DNA from 4 places in the Agarivorans sp. OAG1 genome. Region 2 is predicted to be linked to each of the others. Evidence: predicted binding sites of a transcription regulator. Region 2 holds the regulator's gene; each other region holds the start of a gene.

Region 1 (6,124 bases), 2.3 Mb from region 2:
TAGGGATACTTATCCATTTCAATTGCTCGGTGACAAACTCTTGCCGGAGTTCACTAAGTTATCTCGGCCAGTGAAGATTTGGTCAGCGGCGAGCTCCTCTGGCCAAGAGCCTTACTCTATTATGATGACTTCCCTGGAGTACCAAGCTAAACGCCCAGGAACTTTACCCATGGGGGTGCAGGTAGTGGGGACTGACATATCACCGTCAATGCTGGAACATTGTAAGCGTGGTGAGTATGACACTTTAGCTTTGGCGCGCGGTTTATCGCCAGAGCGTAAACGTCAGTTTTTTGAAGCGACTACCGACGGCAGATTTCGAGTTAATGATAAAGTGCGTAAAAATGTTAGTTTTAGGCCGCTTAATCTCTTAGATAGTTACGCGTTAATGGGTAAATTCGATATCATTTTTTGTCGTAATGTTTTGATTTATTTTAACGCTGATGTGAAATCGAAGATCCTTAATCAGTTTGCTCAAGCATTAAACCCTAATGGATATTTAATGTTGGGTGCCTCTGAGTCTATTACCGGCCTGACCGATCGTTTTAATATGTTGCGTTGCCATCCCGGCATTGTTTATCAACTAAAATAAGCTAAACCCGAAGCGGCAGTAAATGGCAATAGTTGCCGCTTTACTTGCCGCTAGCATCACCCTGCCACTGTTATCTAGCATACCAATACAACTAAGTTCCTTAGTTAGCTGAACAAAAAGCGTCAAAAAAACTCTGGCACAGCTCTTGCTAAATATTCTTCGTGGAAGTGTAACGAGGTGTATATGGCAATAACATTTGATAAAGCATTAGGCGTTCATCAGCATACTGTAGGTGTAAGAGCCCGCCGTTCTGAAGTGATTGCAAGTAACATTGCTAATGCTGATACACCTAACTATAAAGCACGAGATATAGATTTTAATAAAGCATTTGCTGCCGCTAAAAGTAAGCAGAGTGGTGGAATGCACATTACTAATGAGCGCCACATCAGCGGCGGTAACAGCCAGTTTGCCGAACTAGGCTTTCAAGTGCCGGATCAACCAGACACCGGTGACGGTAATACCGTTGATGTACAAAAAGAGAAAGCTGCATTTATGCAAAATGGCCTGGAATATCAAGCAGGTATTAACTTTCTTTCAAGCAAGTTTAGTGGCTTGCGTAATGCAATTAAGGGAGGTCAATAATGAGCTTTTTTAATGTTTTTGATATTTCAGCTTCGGCCATGAAGGCGCAGTCGGTACGTTTAAATACTACTGCCAGTAACCTAGCCAATGCCGACAGTATTAGTTCAAGTATCGATCAAACGTATCGAGCAAGAAAACCAGTGTTTGAGGCTGAGTTAAATAAAGCATCTCAAGCACAAGTTGAATCTGCACAAGTTAAAGTAGCGGGCATAGTTGAATCAGATGCTCCGTTACGTAAAGAGTATTACCCAGAACACCCCATGGCTAATGAAGAAGGGTATATCTTCAAGCCAAACGTCAACGTTATTGAAGAAATGGCCGACATGATGAGCGCTTCTCGCTCCTATCAGGCTAATGTTCAAGTAACTGAAGCCGCTAAGCAAATGCTAAATAGCACGCTAAATCTGGGTAAAAGTTAAGGAGTAGCCAGTGTCTACTATTGATCCGTTACAAAATAATTATTGGCAACCAGAGTCGGTTGTTCCAGAGAGCAATAATAATCAGTCATTGGGGCAAGAAGATTTCTTCTCACTGCTTACTACTCAGTTGCAGTATCAAGATCCCAGTAAACCCGTGGATAACGCTGAGATGATTGCGCAAATGGCAAGCTTTCAGACTTCCGAGGGGATTGCTGAGCTTGGTACTAAGTTTGACACCATGAACTCGATCATGAATTCATCGGCTGCCTTGCAGGCGTCAACTTTAGTGGGCCAGAAAGTGTTAGTCCCGCTAGATTACGGACATAACGGTGGTACTGGTTTTGACGGTGTAGCGGTAACTGGTGCAGCAACAACCAATGTAAAAGTTTCGGTCGAAAACGCGGCGGGTGAAGTCGTCAAAGTTATCGATTTAGGTGAGGGAAGTGGCAACATGCCATTCTCTTGGGATGGCACCGATTCCAATGGGAATCCAATGCCAGAAGGTAAGTACAACATTAAAGTTAATGGTGTTCAGGGCGGTAAAGAGATCAGTTTACCCACCGCAACATATGCAAGCGTAGGTAGCGTGAGCTTAGCGGGTGGCACATCTGGCGTAGTCGTCAATTTAGAAGGCTTAGGTGGCATTGCAATGAGCGATGTTCTCGAAGTAGCCAAGGCCTAACAAAGAATAGTAAAACGATAGGAGATTGAGAGATGTCATTTAATATCGCTCTAAGCGGCATCAATGCCTCGCAAAAGGATCTTGACGTAACGGCGAACAATATTGCTAACGTCAACACCATTGGTTTTAAAGAGTCGCGTGCTGAGTTTGCCGATGTGTATGCAACATCGATTTTCTCAAATGCTCGTACTGCAGTAGGTAATGGTGTTAAAACTGTGGATGTAGCTCAGCAATTCCACCAAGGTAGTCTTAACTTTACCCAGAATGCCTTAGATATGGCGATCAGTGGCGAAGGCTTTTTTGTTACCGCATCAGACTTAACCACTCAAACACGAGAGTTTACTCGTGCGGGTGCGTTTAAGTTAAACGCTGATAACTTTATTGTTAACTCGCAAGGTCAATACCTACAAGGTTATACCGTGAACAACAGCGGCACGCCTTCAGCGGTGAGTATGGCTGCAACCAGCGCAATTCAAATTAGTGCTGAAGTAGGTAACCCAACCATGACAAGCCAAGTTGATATGAGCTTTAACTTGCCGTCGAGCGGTACTACTCACGACATAGGCGATTTCGACCCAACCGACAGCAATACCTACACTTCTGCCACTTCGGTGACGGTGTATGATTCGCAAGGTGGCTCGCATGTTGCTGAGACCTTCTTTATTAAAGATGACACCACGGCTAACACATGGCACAAGTTGATATACATTGACGGTATGCCAGTAGATGTTGCAGGTGGTACAGCTAATACCCCTAACGCGGGTAACCCTAATCCAAATATCCCTGCATCAGCGACTTTAACTTTTGATAATACCGGTGCATTAGCATCTACAGCGCCACTTATTATTGAGACTGTAGCGCTTGGTACTGCTCCACCAAACGGCCCTGGTGGTGTATGGGATCCGGTAACGGGTTCTGTAGATCCAACGCAAACCATTACTTTTAACCTAAATGGCCCAACTCAGTACAACTCAGCCTTTGAAGTATCTAGTTTGTCGCAAGATGGTTCTACCGTTGGTAAATTGACAGGTATTGATATTGGCCCAGATGGTTTGGTTGTTGCCTCATACAGTAATGGGCAAACAACCAATATTGCTAAAGTATCGGTTGCTAAATTTGCCAATAACCAAGGTTTAGCGCAAATCGGTGATACTTCATGGCAGCAAACCCAGTTAAGTGGTGAAGCGATTGCCGGTGAAGGTAACTCGGGGACTTTCGGTAAAATCAACTCTGCTTCTTTAGAACAAGCTAACGTTAACTTAACGGAACAATTGGTTAATTTGATTAGTGCTCAGCGTAACTTCCAGGCTAACTCTCGTGCCTTAGAAGTTAACTCAACGCTACAGCAAACTATTATTCAGATACGTTAATAGTCAACTAGCGTTTGATCAAAAAGGCAGTCTTGACTGCCTTTTTTATTTTATTGATTTAATTACCTTTTTTTCTTCTTGTTTCTCATTCTTATCTTCTGGCATTCTAATTGCTTTGTTTCCTTTGAGTCAGCTAATTGACGTAGGAAATAGACATGGACCAACTACTTTATATATCGATGACCGGTGCAAAACAAAACATGCACTCGCTCGCGGTACGTGGTAACAACCTTGCAAATGCAAATACCACAGGCTTTAAAGCCGATTTAGAGAATGCACGCTCTATGCAGGCTTTCGGCCCGGGCATGCCATCTCGGGTATTTGCTATGACCGAGCGCCCAACTCAAAACTTTACCGATGGTCTGTTAAAAACCACTGGTCGGGATTTAGACGTGGCGATTAAAGGTGAAGGTTGGATTTCGGTCCAAGACAAGGATGGTAATGAAGCGTTGTCTCGAAATGGTAACTTTACCATTTCAGCCGCTGGTGTTTTACAAACCATGCAAGGGCAGCCCGTATTAGGTAATCAAGACGCGCCAATTATTATTCCCCTACCTGTTGAAAAGCTAGAAATTAACGAAGATGGCACCATCGAGATTAGACCAGAAGGCGCACCTGCCGATGCCTTGGAAGAAGTTAACCGTATTAAGCTAAGCAATCCTTTTGCTGGCGAGTTAACTAAAGGCGATGACGGTTTATTTCGTGCCACTAATGGTCAACCTTATCAGCCCGATGCCACCGTTGAGTTGGTTAAGGGAGCGCTGGAGGGAAGTAACGTGAACCCAGTGCAAGAAATGACACATATGATCAGCATGCAACGTCAATTTGAAATGCAAATAAAAATGATGAAAACCGCTGAAGAAAACGAAAAAGCAACCAATAACTTGTTGCGATTAAGCTAGGTATAAGGAGCGTATTATGCATCCCGCATTATGGATCAGTAAAACTGGCTTAGATGCCCAACAAACCAACGTATCGGTTATTTCAAACAATTTAGCCAATGCCAGTACTGTCGGTTACAAAAAAAGTCGCGCAGTATTTGAAGACTTGCTTTACCAAACGATTAACCAACCGGGTGGCCGTTCGTCTCAAAACACCACAATGCCATCGGGCTTAATGATTGGTGCCGGAGCTAAAGTTATTGCCACTCAAAAAAATCATGACCAAGGTAATGTGCAAACTACTGATAACGCCTTTGATTTAATGATTGATGGGCGTGGTTTCTTTGAAATTTTGATGCCCGACGGTACAACAGCTTACACCCGTAATGGCCAATTTGGTCTTAACGATGAAGGCACTATTGTTACGCCTGGCTCTGGCTACCCTTTACAGCCAGAAATTCAAGTACCAGAAGATGCTCAGAGCTTTACCGTGGGTGAAGACGGCGAGGTAAGTGTTCGCTTACCTGGACAAACCGACAGCCAAGTTATTGGCCAAATTACCATAACTGACTTTGTTAATCCTTCTGGATTAGAGCCTCGTGGTCAAAACTTGTATTTAGAAACAGGTGCTAGTGGTGCTCCTCAAAATGGTATTGCATCGGAGAATGGTTTAGGCGCTATCCGCCAAGGTTCTTTAGAAACATCAAACGTGAATGTGACCGAGGAGCTGGTTAACTTAATTGAGGCGCAACGGGTTTACGAGATGAATTCAAAGGTAATTTCAACCGTAGACCAAATGTTGACCTTCGCAACGCAACAACTGTAATCAAAGTTTAGAGAGAGGGATTGCTCATGAATAAACTAATGGTAGTAGCAACCTGTATGGCGATGGCTGGCTGCGCCAGTGTAAACACCGCCGTAGTGCCAGATGATCCTGAGTTTGCGCCGGTATATCCAGAAGATGTGGCCGTAGAAGCAAGAATTACTGGTTCACTATTCACCGAAAATGGCGCTAATAATCTGTATTCAGATAAAAAAGCCCATCGAATTGGTGACATTATTGTGGTGACCCTAGCTGAGCGTACTCAGGCTAGCAAGTCAGCCAGTAACGAGTTGGCTAAAGACAAGAACTTAAATCTAAACCAAATCACAGTACCTGGTGGTGTAGCTACAATTAACGGTAATCCAATAGAACTTGGTTTAAGTCAAAGTAGCGATTTTACAGGTGAAGCCGACGCTGCTCAAAGTAACAGTTTAAATGGCAATATTTCGGTTAATGTTGTTCAAGTATTGGCCAACGGCAATCTAATAATTAGCGGCGAAAAATGGCTAATGTTGAATAACGGTAATGAGTATATTCGCTTAACGGGCATTATACGCCCTGAAGACGTAGCACCAGATAACTCTATTACATCGTTACGCATTGCCAATGCACGCATTCAATACGGTGGTACCGGCGATTTTGCTAATACCACTAATCAGGGATGGTTATCTAAATTCTTTAATGGCCCTGTTTGGCCATTCTAAGCCCTGAGTTTTAGGAGTAATCTTATGTTAAAACGAAGCATTGTAATATTGAGCTTGGGTTTATGCTTAGTAGC
Region 2 (6,124 bases):
TCACCGGCCGCCAATCTAATATTGTGCAACAGCGTATGCAGGCTTTAGGAATTACTCGTATCTACCAAGGCCAACAAGACAAACTCGTCGCCTACCAGCAAATGCTTGAACAATTGTCATTAGCTTCTGAAAACGTAGCCTATATTGGCGATGATGTGGTCGACACCCCAGTAATGCGCGCCTGTGGTTTAGGTGTAGCCGTGCAAGATGCTCATCCCTTGTGTAAACAAAGTGCCAACTTTATCACCCAAACCCGTGGCGGTTTTGGTGCGGTTCGAGAGCTTTGCGATCTAATACTGCAAGCAAAAGGCGAGCTTGATAATGCCCAAGGTATGAGTGTATGAATCGCCCAACTTGGTTCTTTGCAGGCTTATTTCTCCTAGCCTTGGTGCTGTGGCAGCTTAGTCCTTCGGAAACTAAGCAGCTAAGTGCTAAACGCGAAGCCAGCAAACCAAACTTTGTTGCCGAAAAGCTCTACAGCGTGAGTTTTGGCGAAGATGGTAGCCCGCGCTATCGGATCTACGCTGAGGAAATGGAGTTTTTTGAACAACTTAAGCACACAACTTTTGCTCAACCAAAGATCTTAGTGTACCCAGATCCAAGCCAACCTGTATGGCAAATTGTGGCCGATCACGCTACAGTACAGCAGCAGCAAAACGTCATTTTAAATGACAATGTAGTAATTAAAAATTTAAGCCGTGGCGAGTATGTTCGCGACTTAATAACCGAAAAATTGGAGATCGACCTGCAAACAGAAACCATGAGCAGCGATCAACCTGTTACCGTTTATGGCCCTTCATACGAACTGTATGGCGTTGGCATGGACGGTGATTTAGCCAACGAAATAGTGACTTTATTAGATGATATCGAAGCGGTTTACCACAACCCACAAGAGTAAGTTAGCAATTGCAGCTAGCTTGTTTATGTTTTCTTGGGGTTCACAAGCACTAGAAGACGACTTCAACAAACAAATTATTGTTGATGCTGACCGCCAGCAGGTCAATATCAAAGAAAACCGAGTCACCTTTTACAATAATGTTGTGGTGACTCAAGGCTCGATTAAAATGCACGCCGAAGAGCTAAGCGTTATTGGTAGTGAAGAAAAAGGCAGCGAAGTTATGATTGCTAAAGGCGAACCCGCAACGTTTTATCAATTACTTGATAGCGGCAAGCCAATTGAAGCTGAAGCGAACGAAGTGCGCTACGACTTAAAAACCCAAACGCTAACACTCACTACCAATGCTCAACTCAAACAAGAAGAGAGCTTGGTAAAAGGTAAAATGATCAAATACAGCATCAACAAACAAGAAATGGTGGCACAAGGCGACGAAAACAGCCGTGTAACTACTATTTTCCTACCGCAGCAACTTGACGAACTAACGCCCAAGGAAGACCAGCAATAATGAGTACCCTAATTGCTGAAAACCTAGCCAAAGCCTACAAGGGCCGTAAGGTAGTCAAAAACGTTAGTCTAAATGTAGAAACCGGTAAAATTGTTGGCTTGTTAGGTCCAAACGGCGCTGGCAAAACAACTACTTTTTACATGGTGGTGGGTTTGGTGCCTCGTGACCAAGGCCGCATCCTCATCGATGATGACGATATTTCTAGTACAGCGATGCATACCCGCGCACGCAAAGGCATTGGCTACCTTCCGCAAGAAGCGTCTATCTTTCGCCGCTTATCTGTGGAGAAGAACATTCTCGCCGTATTAGAGACCCGAAAAGACCTCGATAAAGAGCAACAAATTGGTGCATTAGACGACCTTCTTGAAGAGTTTCACATTGGCCATATTCGCAAAAACCTAGGCATGAGCTTGTCAGGTGGTGAACGCCGAAGAGTTGAGATTGCTCGAGCGCTAGCCGCCGCACCTAAGTTTATTTTGCTTGACGAACCCTTCGCAGGGGTAGATCCTATTTCTGTTATCGATATTAAAAAGATCATTGAACATCTACGTGATCGCGGTCTAGGTGTACTAATTACCGACCACAATGTTCGAGAAACTCTCGATGTTTGTGAGCATGCCTATATCGTTAGCCAAGGCGAATTGATAGCCTCAGGAAAGCCAGAAGAAATTCTCGAAAACGAACATGTGAAACGAGTTTATCTCGGAGAACAATTCAAGCTATAGTTAAAGTGCAAGTTTAAAAAAAGACAATAAGAAGAAGGAACAGCGGTAGTTAATGAAAGCATCTTTGCAGTTGCGTCTTGGTCAGCAGTTAACCATGACCCCCCAGTTACAACAGGCCATTCGCTTACTCCAGCTTTCAACACTGGATTTACAGCAAGAGATTCAAGAGGCTCTGGAAAGTAACCCTCTGCTTGAGGCGGATGAGTCTCACGCCAGTGATAGTGACGCAACCGACGCTAAATCTGCCAACGAGAAGTCTACCGAGGCCGAATCCACTGCTGACATAGACAACAGTCAAATTGAAGCAGGCGATGCCATTAATCAAGAAACTGTTTCTGACGACCTTCCTGTTGACTCTACTTGGGACGATATCTACAGCGCCAGTTCTGCCCCAGCCAGCTCATCTGGCAGCGCGGTTAGCGATGACAACGATATGTTGTTTCAGGGCGAAACTGTCGACTCTTTACAAGACCACTTATTGTGGCAAATGCAACTCACTCCATTTAGTGAAGTAGACCAAGCTATTGCTTTAGCCATTATTGATGCAGTAGATGAATCGGGCTACCTCACCCAAGACTGTGAGCAGCTACTAGAGGGCTTACGTTCAAGCGATAACAATGACTTAGATGTAGAGCTAGATGAAGTAGAAGCAGTACTTAAACGCATCCAACATTTCGACCCTGTTGGTATTGCGGCTCGCTCACTGCAGGAGTGCCTACTGATTCAACTAAGCCGTTTTGTTGAAGATACACCTTGGCTAAATGAAGCCAAAGATGTAGTTTCAAATCATATTGATGTATTGGCTAATCGCGATTTTCGTCTATTAGCCCGCAAAACCAAACTTAAAGAAGACCAGTTACGCGAAGTCATGCGTTTGATTCATACGCTTGAACCTCGACCTGGTAACGCGGTTGAGCCTAATCAAGCCCAGTATGTTATTCCGGATGTATCGGTTGTAAAACGCCAAGGCCGCTGGGTTGTAGAGCTCAACCCAGATGCAATGCCTAAGTTGCGTGTTAACTCCCACTATGCATCTTTAAGTAAAACCTCTACCAACGCTAACGATACCCAGTTTATTCGTAGCCACTTACAAGAAGCCAAGTGGTTTATTAAAAGTATCGAGAGCCGAAATGAAACCCTATTAAAAGTATCCAACTGCATTGTTCATCATCAACAGGCGTTTTTTGAATATGGCGAAGAAGCCATGAAGCCAATGGTACTGAACGATGTAGCAGAAGCTGTAGAAATGCATGAATCCACTATTTCCCGGGTAACCACCCAAAAATTCATGCACACACCTCGCGGCATCTTCGAACTTAAATATTTCTTTTCTAGCCATGTGGCTACCGATGGCGGGGGTGAGTGTTCGTCAACCGCTATTCGTGCATTAATCAAGAAACTGGTAGCTGCCGAAAATACCAGTAAACCACTCAGCGACAGCAAAATTGCTGATATTTTGGCAGATCAGGGGATCAAGGTGGCAAGACGTACGATCGCTAAATATCGTGAGTCTTTAGCAATTCCACCTTCTAACCAACGTAAGAGCCTTATCTAAGGCCACTAAAAGGGGAAGATATCTATGCAAATTAACCTTACTGGACACCACGTAGAAATAACTGAATCTTTGAAAGAATATGTCCACACCAAGTTTGCCAAACTCACCCGACGATTCGATCAGATCAATAACGTTCACGTCATCCTCAACGTAGAAAAACTGAACCAAATTGCTGAAGCCACATTACATTTAAACGGCGGCGAAGTATTTGCAACCTCTGAGCATTCTGACATGTATGCCGCCATCGACAGCCTGATTGATAAACTTGATCGCCAAGTCATCAAACATAAAGAAAAACTTAACAAACGTTAGCCCCCCCATGCAACTAAATAAAGTACTTAGCTTGGACTGCACCCAAAGTGCAGTTCAATGCTCTTCAAAAAAACGCGCCCTAGAAATAGTGAGCGAACTGGCTGCCAAACAGCTTGATACCACTACCCAATGCATTTTTGAAAGCTTGTTAAATCGAGAAAAAATGGGCAGTACAGGTATTGGCCAAGGCATCGCTATTCCTCATGGCCGTATCGACAACCAGCATCAAGCCACAGCGGTTTTCTTGCGTTGCGATCCCCCTATTTCCTTCGATGCAATAGATAACAAGCCAGTAGACTTGGTATTTGCATTACTAGTACCCGAAGATCAATGTAAGCAACATCTTAATACTCTTGCTCAAGTAGCTGAAAAACTTAACGATAAGCAAATATGTAAACAACTTCGTTGTGCACAAAGTGATGACGAATTGTACGACATCATGGTAGCCTAATACTCTAATCAGCCTTAGGGATTATCATGGAACTGATCATCGTTAGTGGGCGCTCGGGTTCAGGTAAAACCGTCGCCTTAAGAGTATTGGAAGATCTCGGCTACTATTGCGTCGACAACTTGCCGGTTGTGCTTTGGCAATCACTTATCGACAACTTAAAAAAAACCTATTCTAAAGTAGCAATTAGCATTGATATTCGAAATCTTCCCGATGAGCTATCACCGGTAGGACAGCTAATACGAGATGCAGGGCCTGACATTAATCTGTTAAGCATTTTTTTAGATGCGAAAGATGAAGCGCTGATCCGCCGTTACAGCGAAACACGCAGGGTACACCCGCTTAGCCAAAGCAACTTATCTTTAGCAGAAGCGATTGAATCAGAAACCGAGCTATTAGCCCCCATTTCTAGAAATGCCGATTTGCGTATCGACACTTCCCGTTTATCGGTACACGAGCTAAGCGGCTTGATTCGCTCACGCGTTACTGGTGACCAACAACAACAGCTAATTTTGGTGTTCGAATCCTTTGGATTTAAAAATGGTGTGCCTAACGATGCCGACTACATGTTTGATGCGCGTTTTTTACCTAACCCGCATTGGCAAGAAGAGCTACGCCCACTTACCGGCTTAGATAAAGCCGTGCAAGAATACTTGGCTGCGCAGCCTTTAGTTACCCAATATATCGAGCAGATTAGCCAGTTATTGCAATCTTGGTTACCGCATTTAGAAGCTAACAATCGAGCCTATTTAACCATTGCGATTGGCTGTACTGGCGGGCAACATCGCTCGGTGTATGTGGCCGAGCAGCTTGCTAGCCTTTTTAGCGCTCATCGAAAAATACAACGACGCCACCGAACTTTGGAACATCGCCTTGAAGCTCACTAGACAAGTAGTAGTAAAAAACAAATTAGGTCTGCACGCACGTCCTGCCACCAAGTTGGTTGAGCTGGCTCAGCAATTTGACGCTGAGCTGAGTATTATCGACGGTGAGAAAACGGCTTCTGCTGCCAGCGTTATGGGTTTACTGGTACTAGCCAGTGCGCAAGGAAGTACGTTAACCATAGTATCTGAAGGTGCAGACGCAGAAGCCGCTCTAGATGCGGTTCAAGCCCTAGTAGAAGCTAACTTCAACGAAGAATAAATCTATACGCAATAAAGCCAAGCTACAATTAGCAAGCAGTACATAACAAAATAACAATAGGGATCGCTTATGCCAGAAGAGATGGAGTTAAACCCTAATCAGCACAAACGCTTACAGGAGCTAAACCAAGCCCTCGACAGCGGTATGTTCGTGCATGTTAGGCGCATGCTTCATCAAATGCCTCCCTGTGACGTAGCACTATTACTAGAATCTAGCCCACCAGCAGGGCGTAAAGTGTTATGGCAACTTACCGACCCCGAGCAACATGGTGAAATTCTCGAAGAGCTAAACGAAGATGTAATGGAAGGGGTACTTCAGTTAATGGCACCAGAAACACTGGCCGCCGCAACTGAAGGCATGGACACCGACGACATCGCTTATGTACTAAGAAGTCTGCCCGACAGCGTGTACCAAGAAGTTCTTGAGCAAATGGATGGTCAAGACAGGCACCGTGTAGAAGCTGCTCTAGCTTACCCTGAAGATACTGCTGGCAGTATCATGAATACCGATACCATTACCTTACGGGCCGACGTAAGTA
Region 3 (6,124 bases), 2.0 Mb from region 2:
CAGTTCCGTGATGCGATGGATGATAAAGCTACCGTATGGCAAGAAGTGTCTGGCGGTTCAGATATTCTAAAAATTGGTAATATCGAAGTACCAAGTCGCGCTTATGTTGGTCGATTCAACTTTAGAGGTGGTGACCAACAAAAACGTGTTGGAGAGCTATCGGGTGGTGAACGTGGCCGTTTACATTTGGCTAAGTTACTTCAAACTGGTGGCAACGTGCTACTACTAGATGAACCAACCAACGACCTAGATGTTGAAACACTACGTGCGCTAGAAAACGCACTCTTGGAATTTGCTGGCTGTGCCATGGTTATCTCGCATGACCGTTGGTTCTTAGACCGTATCGCAACTCACATTCTAGATTACCGCGACGAAGGACAAGTTAACTTCCACGCTGGCAACTTTACCGAGTACGAAGCTTGGTTAAAAGAAACCATTGGTGAAGAAGCCGCTCAGCCTCACCGCATAAAATACAAACGTATTAGCTAAGTATGAGCGACAAAAAAGGCCACTTACGTGGCCTTTTTTATTCCTCCAAGGAGCTTAGCCTAAGCTCTCTAATAATGCTTTAGCATCTTCATACTCAGAGAACTGCTGATCTAATTCCACTGCTGCTTCTGCTTCCGCTTTAGCCTCGGCCTTGCGGCCCAACTTACTAAGAGCGAATGCCAAGTGATAGCGAATTGCGGCATCTGATGCGTTCATTGTGTAGGCTTCACGTAAGTAAACTAAACCCTGGTCAACATTGCCACGCTGTACTTCAATCCAACCAATAGTGTCTAAAATAGCGGCGTTTTTAGCGCCTTGTTCTACTACCTGCGCAACGGTTTTATAAGCTTTATCTAAGTCTTGGCCAGAGTAGATATTTGCTAAGTTATTCAAAATACCGGGATCTTGCTTTAATGCTGGCAAGGCGAGCAAGTCTTCATAGTGTTGTTGAGCTTTAACAAGCTGCTTATGGTGCAAATAGCTATCGGCCAAAATACGTTTATGCCAAGCCAACTCTGCAGCGGTGGTAACTAAACCTTCCATTTGTTGATGAAAAGCATCATCGGCAATGCCTTGTTTAGCCAATTGATACAAACGCACTACCGCCTCTCGATTAAACGCATTCAACTCTACAGCTTTACTGTAATTTTGCTGCGCTTGTTCCTTTTGGCTTTTTTTGCGCATTTGAATATCGCCTTGCAAGAGAAACAACTGGCTACTTTCACCAAATTTGTTGGCTAAATCCGCCACCGTCTTTTCCGCAGCTTCCAAGTCATTTTGTTCCAGTTCTACTTTAGTTAACAGGATCAAAGTTGACATATTTTCCGGCGCCAACTGGTGAGACTTCAATAAAGAACTCTTAGCATTTGCTAACTGCTTGGCTTGGGCTTGCATTCTGGCTAAGCCTATTAACTTATTTGGCTGCTCTTTCCAAATACTGTCCAATAAACCTAAGGGGTAGTCTGCGTCTTCGTATCGCTCTAATCGAATAAGAATTTCAGCATAAGCACTTAAGTAACGCTCATTCAAAATATACTCTCGATTTAGCTTCTCAACTTCGGCTAAGGCATTCGACCATTGTGCTGTCTGCATATACGTATCAAGTTTTAGCTCGCGCGCCTGGCGATTGTCTTGTTCGTATAGTAAAACTTTATCAAGCTGTTCAGTCGCTTCTAGATAGTTTTTTTGCTCAAGGTGAATGCGAGCAGCCAAAAGGTGACTTGGCGTGTGCTGTTTGTTTACTGCTAACAAGGTGTCTAAGATTTGTAGTGCTTCTTCAGTGCTGCCCTGCGCTCTCAAGACCACTGCTTTGTTAAAGCTAGCACCTACATTATTGGGGTTGGTTGCTAACACTTCATCAAGATAACGCAGTGCCAATTCTGCTTGTTCAGTTTTAATGTAATAAGCAGCAATTAAATTTTGCGCATTAGCATTGTTTATGTTTCTGGCAATTAAACTCTCAATTACCGGGCTAGCTTGGTCAAACTTGTTCAGTTCTAAAGCTAATTCGCCTTTCAACTGTAACCACTTTATCGGCGCGTTATCCTCGGTAAAAGGAAGCTCTTCCAACAGACTTAAGGCCCGCTCGGACTCACCACTTGCCCGAGCCAATTCAGCATCCAAAATCACCATGTAATTTGAATCGCTATGGTAGGCTCTAATTTGCTCAAAAGCTTGTTGAGCCGCACGTAGCCTACCAGCGTCAATGTACAAATACACTAGTTGAACCGACAAGCCTAAATCGCGAATAATGTAATCGAAGTTATCTTGCAAAAGTAACTGCAGCTTGTAGGACTCATTATTACGAAGGTAGAGCTTAGACAGCATTCGGGTTGCCCCGAGATCACTGGGCTTTTGACGCAAGTACTGACTTAAGTACTGCTGGGCTTTCTCATCGTTTTCTAGAATAAATTCCGACGCCCCCTGAATAAATAGCAAGCTGTTTGCGTCTGTTAGCTCCTCAGTTTCTGCAGCTGAGACCTTTTGAGATAAATCCGCTAAGGCTCGCTCGGCCATTTCGGTATTGTCTTCACCGGCAAACAAAGTCGCACCGATCAATATCGCCGTGGGATCATTGGGCGTTTGTTCTTGGATCTGCTTTAAATAGCGTTTAGCTTGCTCAGTCTGATTGAGTTTAAGGTGAGTCATCACTAAACTTCGCAAGATTTTTGGGTCTTGAGGATCAAGTTGATAGGCAGTTTGATAGTGTTCCAAGGCGAGGGTTAAGTTGTTCTGACTCGCTGCTAAATCCCCTTTCAACAACCATGTTCTCTCATTATTTTTGGCTATTTGTAATGAGCGCTCTATCCACTGCTCTGCAAGTACGTATTCTTTTTGCCTTAAATATAAGGTTGCCAAGGTATTCATCGCACTTGGCTTATTCGGTATAAGTTTAGTAGCTTGCTCAAATTCATTACGTGCTAATTCTGGTTGAGCACTTTTCAAATAGATTCGACCACGCAATAACTTCCACTCAAACAAACTCGGCTTAGAGAACTCATTAATTCGCTCTTCAAACGCAAGCAGTTCGTTAGTTTTACCCTGCAACATTAGAATATTGCCAAGCAATGGCAACACCAAGTTAATGTCGGCCCCTAAGGCTAAAGCCTCTTCTAACTGTTTCTCAGCAGAACCTAAGTTATTTGCGTTAAAATAAACTTTGGCGAGCAGTAGCTTTGAGGAAAGGTGTTCAGGATTAGCTTTTAGTGCATTTTTTAAATGGATGAAGGCTTCATTCTCTTCTCCACTATGAAAGGCTTTAACGGCGAGTTCGTACTCGTTAGCCTGCTGATCAGCAAAGCTAAGATTTGTTACGCACAGTAAACACAGAGCTACTAAAGATTTGTTCATTATCAAAGCTAATTCCTTGTTGCTTCAAGGGCTAGTCAATTAAGCCTTAAACAGTATCTAATGAACAGGTAGTAAAAAAAAGACAAAAAAATACGAAATACAGAGTATTTCGTATTTTTGATTAAACAGGAAAAGGAAGTATTGGTTTAAGCTTGGCGCTTTCTGCTACGTAATGCGATGCCAAATAAACCAGCAGCAAACATTAAGACTGTGCCTGGCTCTGGCACGCTGGTAACTGGTACTTGAGGGCTATTCGCTTTAACACCGGCCAACTTAAAAGCATCGTTGGCGGTTGAGAACCCCATATCTCCAAAGATTGGGTTATATGCACCAATTAACCAATACTTAGAAGAAGCACTAGAGCTAATTGATTGATATGCATATGAGCTAGCATCGTCGACCTGAGCTTCAGTTGACCAAGCACTTGCCACGTCTCCCCAGTTACTACCCGCTAAAGTAGGAGTATCGTTACCAGAGTATGCTAATACAGTCACATCAGCCTCCCTGTTACGACCCTCTTTAGCCCAGCCCAACGAGAAACCAGCAAGGTTTACTGCTTCATCAAAGCTAAGTAAAACCATGTCATAATCTTTCTTCCAGTCACGATTGTTGTAGCTGTCGATTGCATGGTCTGGAGAGCCACCACCTTCATCACGGTTTTGTAATGTCAAACCATAACCGTTTGCGTAATCTAGCTCGCCACTTTCGATATTCTGAGCACCACCGTCGGTATTAGACCAGCCTGAAAGAGTAAGACCGTTACCACTGAAGGTATTCCCATCACCGCTTCCGCTTTCGGTAAATGTGCTAAAGTCCCATGTTTGCGTTGAGCCAAAAGCAGACAACGAAACCGCGCAACTTGCTACTAATAAAATTTGTTTAAACACAGTGCCCCCAAAATAGCAGTATGTATATCTTTAATATCACTAAGCAGATTAAAGCAAAAAGCAAGCCAAGATAAATAACTCTTTATATACAGCAACTTAAATAATAGATTTAAATTATTATTGTCATATTGTAAAAAATACCGACAACAATTGCTGAGTTTTTGTGCTTATTACTAATCAATGCATCAAATAAGTGACAAAACCTCTATCCGAAAGAGTAACATTTACGCTCAAAAAACACACTACCAATAGCGTTCTACCGTTACTTGCCCTGGCTTTCGTCGAAGGTTTTTCTTTAAGCCTTTATTCTCAAGTATGCTTTGAGCATCAGTGATCATTTGCGGATTACCACACATGATCACCTGAGAGTCTTGCGCATTAAGACTAAGCCCTATCGCATTCTCCAGCTGATCCGTTTCCAGTGCTGCTGGGATCCTAGCCCTTAGTGCGCCGGCGCAATCTTCTCTGGTTACCATGGCTTGAAAGACAAATTTATCCGCTTGCTCATTTAAGTACTTGTCAATCAGCTCTTGATAAGCAATATCCTTAGCTTTTCGTACACCGTAAACCAGCACAATTTTCTCGAATCGCTCCCAGGGCTCTAGAGTTTCCAACATTGAGAAAAATGGGCCTATTCCAGTGCCCGTTCCAATCAACCAAAGGTGCTTAGCGGGAGGGACTTCGTCTAGTACCATAAACCCTGCTGCTGCAGTTGAAACTTCGATGCTATCGCCAGCTTGCAATAAGTGTAAATTGGGTGACAACAGCCCATCTTCCACCTTAATAGCCAGTATTTCTAAATAGTCTGTGTTCGGAGGGTTAACCAGCGAGTAAGCACGGGCAATACGCTTGTCGTCTCGCATTTCAGACAACTTGATAAACTGCCCCGCCACAAAAGGATCTATCTCTGCTTTAATGCGTAAGGAAAACAGTTCATCGTTCCAATCAATACGTTGAATTACTTTACCTTCAGTCCACATAGTTGCTCCTGTTGTAAAACGTCTTCACTCTTTTGACGCTATCACGTCACCGTGGTGCTCTACAAAAATCAGTTCGCTAGTATCAAATCCAAGCTCTTTAGCTTGATGTACTAAATCGGTACGAATGGCGTGAGATAGCTCGGGGCTTCTGGCCAACAACCACAAATAATCTCGGTTTGGTCCTGCCACTAGAGCATATTGATAGTCTTTTTCGTCTAAAGCAAACACCACGTAAGCGCCGTAAAATGGCCTAAAGAATGACACTTTCAAGTGTGCAACATCAGGCTCACTAACAAACTGTGCAACACCTTCTGCTTCGAACCATTGGTGGTCTTGCTCGGAAAAGCCTTTATTCAGAACAGATACCTTGCCGTCATCACGCAGGGTATAAGTTGCAGTAACATGACTCATGCCGCGCTCAAATGAATGATCCAAGCGGGCGATTTCGTACCAAGTGCCTAAGTACTTATCTAGATTGAAATTCTGAACAGGTTCAATCCCTTCAGGCTTAGAACTGCAAGCACTCAATGCTAACATAGCAATGATAATTAACACTTTTTGCATACTACCTTCCTATTAATTTGCCGCTATAAGATCTAAAACCACAATGCGGCTATGCAGCCTACTAAGGTCATCACAAACAAAAACCATTTAAGCGTATTAGCGGCAGCTTTTATGGCAAATTTAACCGCGTAATGTGCGCCAATAATGTAACCTATGGCCAAAACCAAACCCGGTAGCCATAACACTTGGTCCCGTGCAATAAAGACCACCAAGGCCACACTAGTAAAAGCAATGGTACATACTAATTTCAGCGCGTTAGCCCTGACTAAATCGTAGCGCAAACTCCCTGCCAACGCGGCGACCAAAATAAATCCGACCCCAGCTTGTACAAAACCGCCGTAAAAACCGGCAATA
Region 4 (6,124 bases), 1.5 Mb from region 2:
GAGTTATTACTTGTGCTTAAGCTGCATCCCAAATCAACATTTCTACTGGGGTTGGGTTGTAGCCATTACAAGGGTTGTTTAACTGCGGGCAGTTAGACATTAAAACAATTACGTCCATCTCGGCGCGCATTTCTACGTATTTTCCAGCACCGCTAATGCCATCTTCAAAGGTTAAACCACCGGCTGCGGTAATTGGCACGTTCATAAAGAAGTTAATGTTGTGGGTAATATCGCGCTTGGTTAAGCCGTACTGTTCGTTCTCGGCAACCGCTAACAACCAACTATCACGACAGGCGTGCATGCATTTTTTATCCAGAGAATAACGCACTGTGTTGCTTTCGGTGGCACAGGCACCGCCTAAAGTATCGTGGCGACCACAGGTATCGGCAGTAATGGTGAGCATTTCGCGACCTAGGTTGGATAACAGCTTTGTACCAGCGGTTAAGTAAACATTGCCTTGTTCACGAATGGTATCCATAGCGCTGTATCGCTCGCTGGGATCGGCTGCACTGTAAAACAAAGTGTCTGCAGCTTGGTTGCCTTCTAAGTCTAAAATTCGCAGCGTTTGACCGGCTTTTAGCTCCTGCATGTAGTAGTCACCGGCTGGAACCACTTTTCGCTGGCTGGCTTGTTCTGCTTGTAAATCACTTTCTTTGATCATGAATATTATTCCTTGTTTAGCGCTTACAACTAAGCTTCACAACAAGTGCTAGCTTGGCTAACACAGCGGTAGCGTTCGGTATTTTCGAAGCCACGACCATTCTCTGGTCTAAAGTTTCGACAGTAGTCGTCTTCTCTTACGGGATCAGCTTCCAGCATCGCAACTTCAACACCATGGTTGGGATATTCACTAGCAGGGTTCATTGGATGTGGACAGGTTGTCATCAGAACTAAAGTGTCCATTTCAAAACGCAGTTCGATTACATCTCCTGCTTTACTGGCGTTTTGCTCAAACTGTAAATTGCCTTCAGCATCGGCGGCTACTTTACTAAATAGATTAATGTTAGCTGCCATATCTCGCTTGCCTAAACCATATTTAGCTAATTCAACCAGCATGGCGTCGTAGCCATTTTGTAACCACAAATTACCTTGAGTTTGATAGCTACGCTCGCCCCATTTCTGAGCGACCTTATGTTTGTTTGCTAAGCCACCTACGCTGTCTATCCATCCGGTATCGTCACGGGTAATCGAGCAAAACACTCGCCCCATATCGGAGTACAAACAATTACCTTTGGTTAGTTTAAAGGTGTGCTGACATTTAAGGGTATCGGGCGCGTTATAACGCTCTAACAAATCCTTTGGGTTATAAAACAATAGGCTTACATTAGAAGCCCCTTCTGGGTTGGTAAAACGCAAGGTTTTACCGGCGGGTACCGTTACCGACCAATGCGCGGCACCGTTTATCACTTCTTGGTAAATAGGTTCTTGGGAAATAGTAGAGTTCATAGATTGTCCTTATTAGGCCACCGACTTATCAATAATCGGCTTCATCTCTTCACTAAAGCGAGCAGCATCGCTGTCTTTGCTAATAGGAATATCGAAGGTGACTTGCGCCCCAAAGCGCTCGGGGTGCTGTGCATCATGACGATGCTTGTCAAACACCCATAGGCGGTTGCCTAAGCTAAAACCTTCGGAGAGATCGTGGGTAATCATAAATATGGTAAGTTTGTGCTCTTGCCACAACTGATGAACTAGCTTGTGCATGTCTTTACGAATGCCGGGATCAAGCGCGCCAAAGGGTTCGTCTAGTAGCAATATCTTTGGCTTTTTCATCAAGGCTTGAGCAATTGCCAAGCGTTGCTGCATCCCCCCAGACATCTCTGTCGGGTATTTATGCGCGGCTTCTGTTAAACCTACTTTATCTAACATTGCCATTGCTTGGCTGTATGCCTGTTGTTTTGCTTTACCAAATAGACTCGCAAGCACTGGCGCTTTAGCAAATACATCACTTAGCATCACGTTTTGCACAGCCGTTAAGTGGGGAAACACGGAGTACTTTTGAAACACAATGCCACGCTCTGGCCCTGGTTCATTAGGCAACGGTTCGCCATTTAACAAAAGCTTGCCACGACTGGCAGTTTCATTTCCTAGTAGCAAGTTGAGAAAAGTAGATTTACCGCAGCCAGAGGCGCCTACAATGCTAACAAACTCGCCTTCTTCAACACTTAGGTTTAAGCGCTCTAGCACTACGTTGTCGCCGTACTCTTTCCAAACGTCTATGGCTTGAATGATTGGAGTGCTCATTATGCGTCTCCTTGTGTTTTGTGATACCAAGAAAAAGCATGCACCGACAACTTGCGCAGCAGCCAATCCATTACAAAGGCCAACACACTAATCCACAGCACGTAAGGTAAAATTACGTCCATCGCTAAGTAACGGCGAATAAGGAAGATGCGATAACCCAAGCCCTCTGTGGCAGCAATTGCCTCGGCAGCAATCAAAAATAGCCAAGCACTGCCCAAGGTTAAACGAACCGCTTCGATTAGCTTTGGCAGAATTTGCGGAATAACTACCGCAATAATGGTTTGCCAACTAGACGCACCTAAAGTTTGCGCTTTTAAGATCTGTTCATTAGGCAGTGCATCGGTACGCAGCTGCAGGTCTCTAATCATAATCGGGCAGATCCCAATGATGATCAGCATCACTTTAGATAGCTCTCCCAAGCCAAACACAATGAACAGAATAGGCAAGATTGCCATGGGTGGAATAAGCGAGATGGCAGTAACCAATGGCGATAGAGGTGCGCGTACAAATGGCACCATGCCATTAGCAACACCTACCATTAAAGCCACTAAGGCACTGATCCCTACCCCAAGTGCCAAACGAGTTAAACTAGCAAGCGTATCTGCCAGCATTAAGTATTCGCCGCTACGCTTGCTAGGCTCAAACGCCATGCGGTTAATTGCTTCCACAAAACTCGACATAGCAGGCAATAACTTATCGTTTGGATTGTCTGCTAAGCGCGCCTGTGATGCAGCCATGTATAAAGCAATTAGCAGCAAAAACGGTAGTAGGCCCAACATCAGCCGCACGAAGCGGCTAGGTTTTTTATTTATTATGCGAGTCATAGGCAGAGCCTTATAGTTTGCCTTCGGCAGCCATATCCATGTACTCGGCTGTAAAGCGAAGTTTTACGTTACTTGAATCGCCATAAACACCTGATGGAGTTTCGATGCCGATAAAGCTAGCATCTGGTGCGCCTTCACCTAACAAACCGTGATGGTGCGAAAACTCGGCTACTTTAGCCATGGTGCTTTTTAGGGTTGCACTATTGGTAAAATCAACAGCTTCTTGAGGCTGGTAGAACATTTTAGTAGAGGCTAATTGCGCATCATAACCGGCTAAATCGGTTCCTGATGCTTCAGCCATAAATGCACGAGCTTTCATTGCTGCTTCATCATCACCCGACATAGTGGCCATAATCTCGTACCACGCGCCAGTTAGAGCTTTACCAAGCTTAGGATCTTGCTTAAGCGTATCGGTGTTCACTACTAGCAAGTCGATGATCTCACCAGGGATCTTAGATGAATCGAACACCATGTTAGTATCTGGCATTGCCACAATCTCGCTTAGTAGCGGATTCCAAGTGGTAACAGCTGTTACATCTTTGGTAGTGAATGCCGCAACTAAATCGGCGTCGGAGGTGTTTTCAACTTTGATATCACGCTCTTTTAAGTCTACTGACTCTAAAGCGCGAGCTAACAAATAATGCGAAACACTTAACTCTACTAAGTTAACTTTTTCGCCTTTTATGTCGGCAAGGCTTTTATCACCTTTAAGTACTACTCCGTCGTTACCATTTGAGAAGTCGCCAACAATTAGCGCTGTCGAATCCACGCCACTGGCAGCAGGAATAGTTAGTGCGTCCATGTTGGTCATTACTGTGGCATCAAAACCACCGGCGGTGTATTGGTTAATTGACTCGATGTAGTCGTTCACCTGCACGACTTCGATATTGATATCGTATTTGTCGGCCCACTTATCAACAATGCCTGAGGCTGCACCATAGTCCCACGGCATCCAACCAACATAGATAGTCCAAGCGAGTTTATAAGTAGGTTTATCGGCGGCTTGGGCAGACACAACACTAAGCGCACTTGCGCTAACGATGGTGGCTGCTACTGCCAGGGTACGGAGTGGAGATTTAATTAGATTTATCATGGTCACCTCAATGTGGTTATGCACTTTAAAATAAAAACATGAGAGACGTATTTATTGTCATCTCCCGGGCTTTTATCCCTCCGTGTAACCTCTATGAGGTTGACAACTCTCGGTCCAGACACTGCGTTGCAGCCGGAACCCTAGATGTCTATTGCAAATTTTAAGCGGCTCTTGATGAGGCAGAGCCATACATCTCTCATGTCGCAAGTATTAAGTAGCAATGGATATGCCAACGCTAACGCATCCCTCTATCTAGGTATAAATCACCAAATGAAGCTCCTGTAATTGCCCCCCAAAGGCACCATAACGGTGCAAATATGTAATTTTTGCACCAAAACTTAATAAAACAAGGGCGTGTTACGCTGTGTGAGAAGAAAACAGTATTGTGGCTACAATATAAAGATAAGCAACGCGCAATCTACTGAGATGTTTCAAAGGCTTATATTCATCAACAACTTAAGTTAACAAGTGAAACTAGCGAGCCTTAAGTAAATCACTTATTGCTTTTAGCTATACCTATTTGATTTTTTATATTTATACTCGAATAACTAATTACATTAGCGTGATGAATTAAGCGTTCTTGATTGGCACTCAGCAAAAAGGAGTTATGCATGAGTAGTATTTTTTCCCCTGCCGTTTATTTAAGTGACAGAGTAGGTTTTAAATACAAGTTCATAATGTGGACTTGCTTGTTTTTATTGCCAATCGTTTATGGTTTTGGGTCAATTATCCTCACCATGAATAAAGAGATTACATTTACCGAGAATGAGTTAGCAGGATACGAGATTGTTAACCAACTACCCGGTATATCCAACTCGGTAGTGAGGCACCAGCATCTAAACACGCTAAGAACGATGGGCGCAGATTACGACAAAGATGAACTCAGCGCTATTCAGCAAGATTTAAACAGCACCCTGCAACAACTAAGCTCACAACTTTCTGGCGATAATAAAACGTCGATGGAACAAGCCCAACAGAGCTGGCAGGCCCTGGCTGAAAGTAAAAGCTCTTTAGGTAAACTACTTATTGAACATGAAGCCTTTCTTAGACAAATTAGAGCCATCACCTATAGCGTAGCCGCGAATAGTGGATTAACTAGAGATCCAGAAGTCAGCAGTTATTACCTAATAGACATAGCCACCGCCCGTTTACCGATATTACAAAGCAACATAGCTAGGCTAAGAGATAAAGGAGGCGACATTGCTGACTTTGGCATTCTCGACGCTGAAGGTAATGCTGATCTTCAGTTTAGAACCGATAATGCTATCGAAGTACTTAACGACATGGATAAAGCCTTGGCACAACTGGTATCTTACGATAAGCAATTTGAAAATAAACTGGGTAAACAAGCCCAGCAAACTACCGAAAGCATAAAACAAATCGTTAATTTGATTCGCGATGAAATTCTTAAAGACCAACAAGTTAAAACCAATACCGATACTGTTTTTCAGCTTGCTAATGACAGCTTAAGTCAAATCGAAGATTTTACTGCTGCTTCGCTTAGCTACTTTGGCGAAGAGTTAGGTAAGCGTAAAGCCAGTGCAGAACAAAAACGAGCCGTTATGCTGTTTGCCCTACTCGGGGTGCTACTAGCATGTTGCTATTTCATGATTGGTGCTTATCTATCCATTAGACGCACCGTTAAACAAATTCGCTATGTAGCAGGTAGGGTTAATCAAGGTGACCTAAGCCAAGATTTAACGGTATATGGTTCTGACGAACTTGCTGACATTGCCCATGACTATAAAACTACCTTAGAAGCATTACGATCTTTGTTAGAGCAAGTTAAGAGCGGCTCCGAAGAAATGTTAATTGCTACCCAACAAATTGATGGCAAATCGCAAGAGGTGAGAGATGCGATTAATCAGCAGCAACTAGAAACGCAGCAAGTAGCTACTGCAGTTGCTGAGATGAATGCCACTGTTAACAACATGGCTGAAGATGCGAATAAAGCCGCAGACTC

What was found. Region 2 encodes sigma-54, which starts transcription at its own class of promoters, with help from an activator protein. Its sites were predicted from a motif close to GTTGGCACGNNNNTNGNNT; they were not measured.
Region 1: flgF (flagellar basal-body rod protein FlgF) is a predicted target of sigma-54. The motif match lies at 3,740-3,758, and genes of this name have one in related genera.
Region 3: xdp1 (exosortase-dependent surface protein XDP1) is a predicted target of sigma-54. The motif match lies at 4,278-4,296, and genes of this name have one in related genera.
Region 4: OAG1_RS11720 (putative urea ABC transporter substrate-binding protein) is a predicted target of sigma-54. The motif match lies at 4,377-4,395, and genes of this name have one in related genera.

What each region holds. Positions count from the first base shown of each region.
Region 1 is NZ_AP028990.1:1,741,925-1,748,048, forward strand. It holds gene OAG1_RS08185 (protein-glutamate O-methyltransferase CheR) at 1-589, shown strand, start outside; gene flgB (flagellar basal body rod protein FlgB) at 773-1,171, shown strand; gene flgC (flagellar basal body rod protein FlgC) at 1,171-1,590, shown strand; gene OAG1_RS08200 (flagellar hook assembly protein FlgD) at 1,601-2,272, shown strand; gene flgE (flagellar hook protein FlgE) at 2,305-3,642, shown strand; gene flgF (flagellar basal-body rod protein FlgF) at 3,798-4,544, shown strand; gene flgG (flagellar basal-body rod protein FlgG) at 4,561-5,349, shown strand; gene flgH (flagellar basal body L-ring protein FlgH) at 5,376-6,050, shown strand; gene OAG1_RS08225 (flagellar basal body P-ring protein FlgI) at 6,075-6,124, shown strand, end outside.
Region 2 is NZ_AP028990.1:4,022,026-4,028,149, forward strand. It holds gene kdsC (3-deoxy-manno-octulosonate-8-phosphatase KdsC) at 1-344, shown strand, start outside; gene lptC (LPS export ABC transporter periplasmic protein LptC) at 341-898, shown strand; gene lptA (lipopolysaccharide transport periplasmic protein LptA) at 924-1,403, shown strand; gene lptB (LPS export ABC transporter ATP-binding protein) at 1,403-2,128, shown strand; gene OAG1_RS18280 (RNA polymerase factor sigma-54) at 2,181-3,683, shown strand; gene hpf (ribosome hibernation promoting factor) at 3,708-3,995, shown strand; gene ptsN (PTS IIA-like nitrogen regulatory protein PtsN) at 4,003-4,446, shown strand; gene rapZ (RNase adapter RapZ) at 4,473-5,330, shown strand; gene OAG1_RS18300 (HPr family phosphocarrier protein) at 5,317-5,586, shown strand; gene mgtE (magnesium transporter) at 5,656-6,124, shown strand, end outside.
Region 3 is NZ_AP028990.1:1,243,937-1,250,060, reverse strand. It holds gene ettA (energy-dependent translational throttle protein EttA) at 1-489, shown strand, start outside; gene OAG1_RS05820 (tetratricopeptide repeat protein) at 544-3,339, opposite strand; gene xdp1 (exosortase-dependent surface protein XDP1) at 3,486-4,226, opposite strand; gene OAG1_RS05810 (ferredoxin--NADP reductase) at 4,469-5,206, opposite strand; gene OAG1_RS05805 (lipocalin family protein) at 5,231-5,770, opposite strand; gene OAG1_RS05800 (sulfite exporter TauE/SafE family protein) at 5,803-6,124, opposite strand, start outside.
Region 4 is NZ_AP028990.1:2,568,692-2,574,815, forward strand. It holds gene OAG1_RS11700 (urea amidolyase associated protein UAAP2) at 17-661, opposite strand; gene OAG1_RS11705 (urea amidolyase associated protein UAAP1) at 691-1,446, opposite strand; gene OAG1_RS11710 (ABC transporter ATP-binding protein) at 1,459-2,244, opposite strand; gene OAG1_RS11715 (ABC transporter permease subunit) at 2,244-3,068, opposite strand; gene OAG1_RS11720 (putative urea ABC transporter substrate-binding protein) at 3,079-4,161, opposite strand; guanidine-I (ykkC/yxkD leader) riboswitch at 4,221-4,316, opposite strand; gene OAG1_RS11725 (methyl-accepting chemotaxis protein) at 4,773-6,124, shown strand, end outside.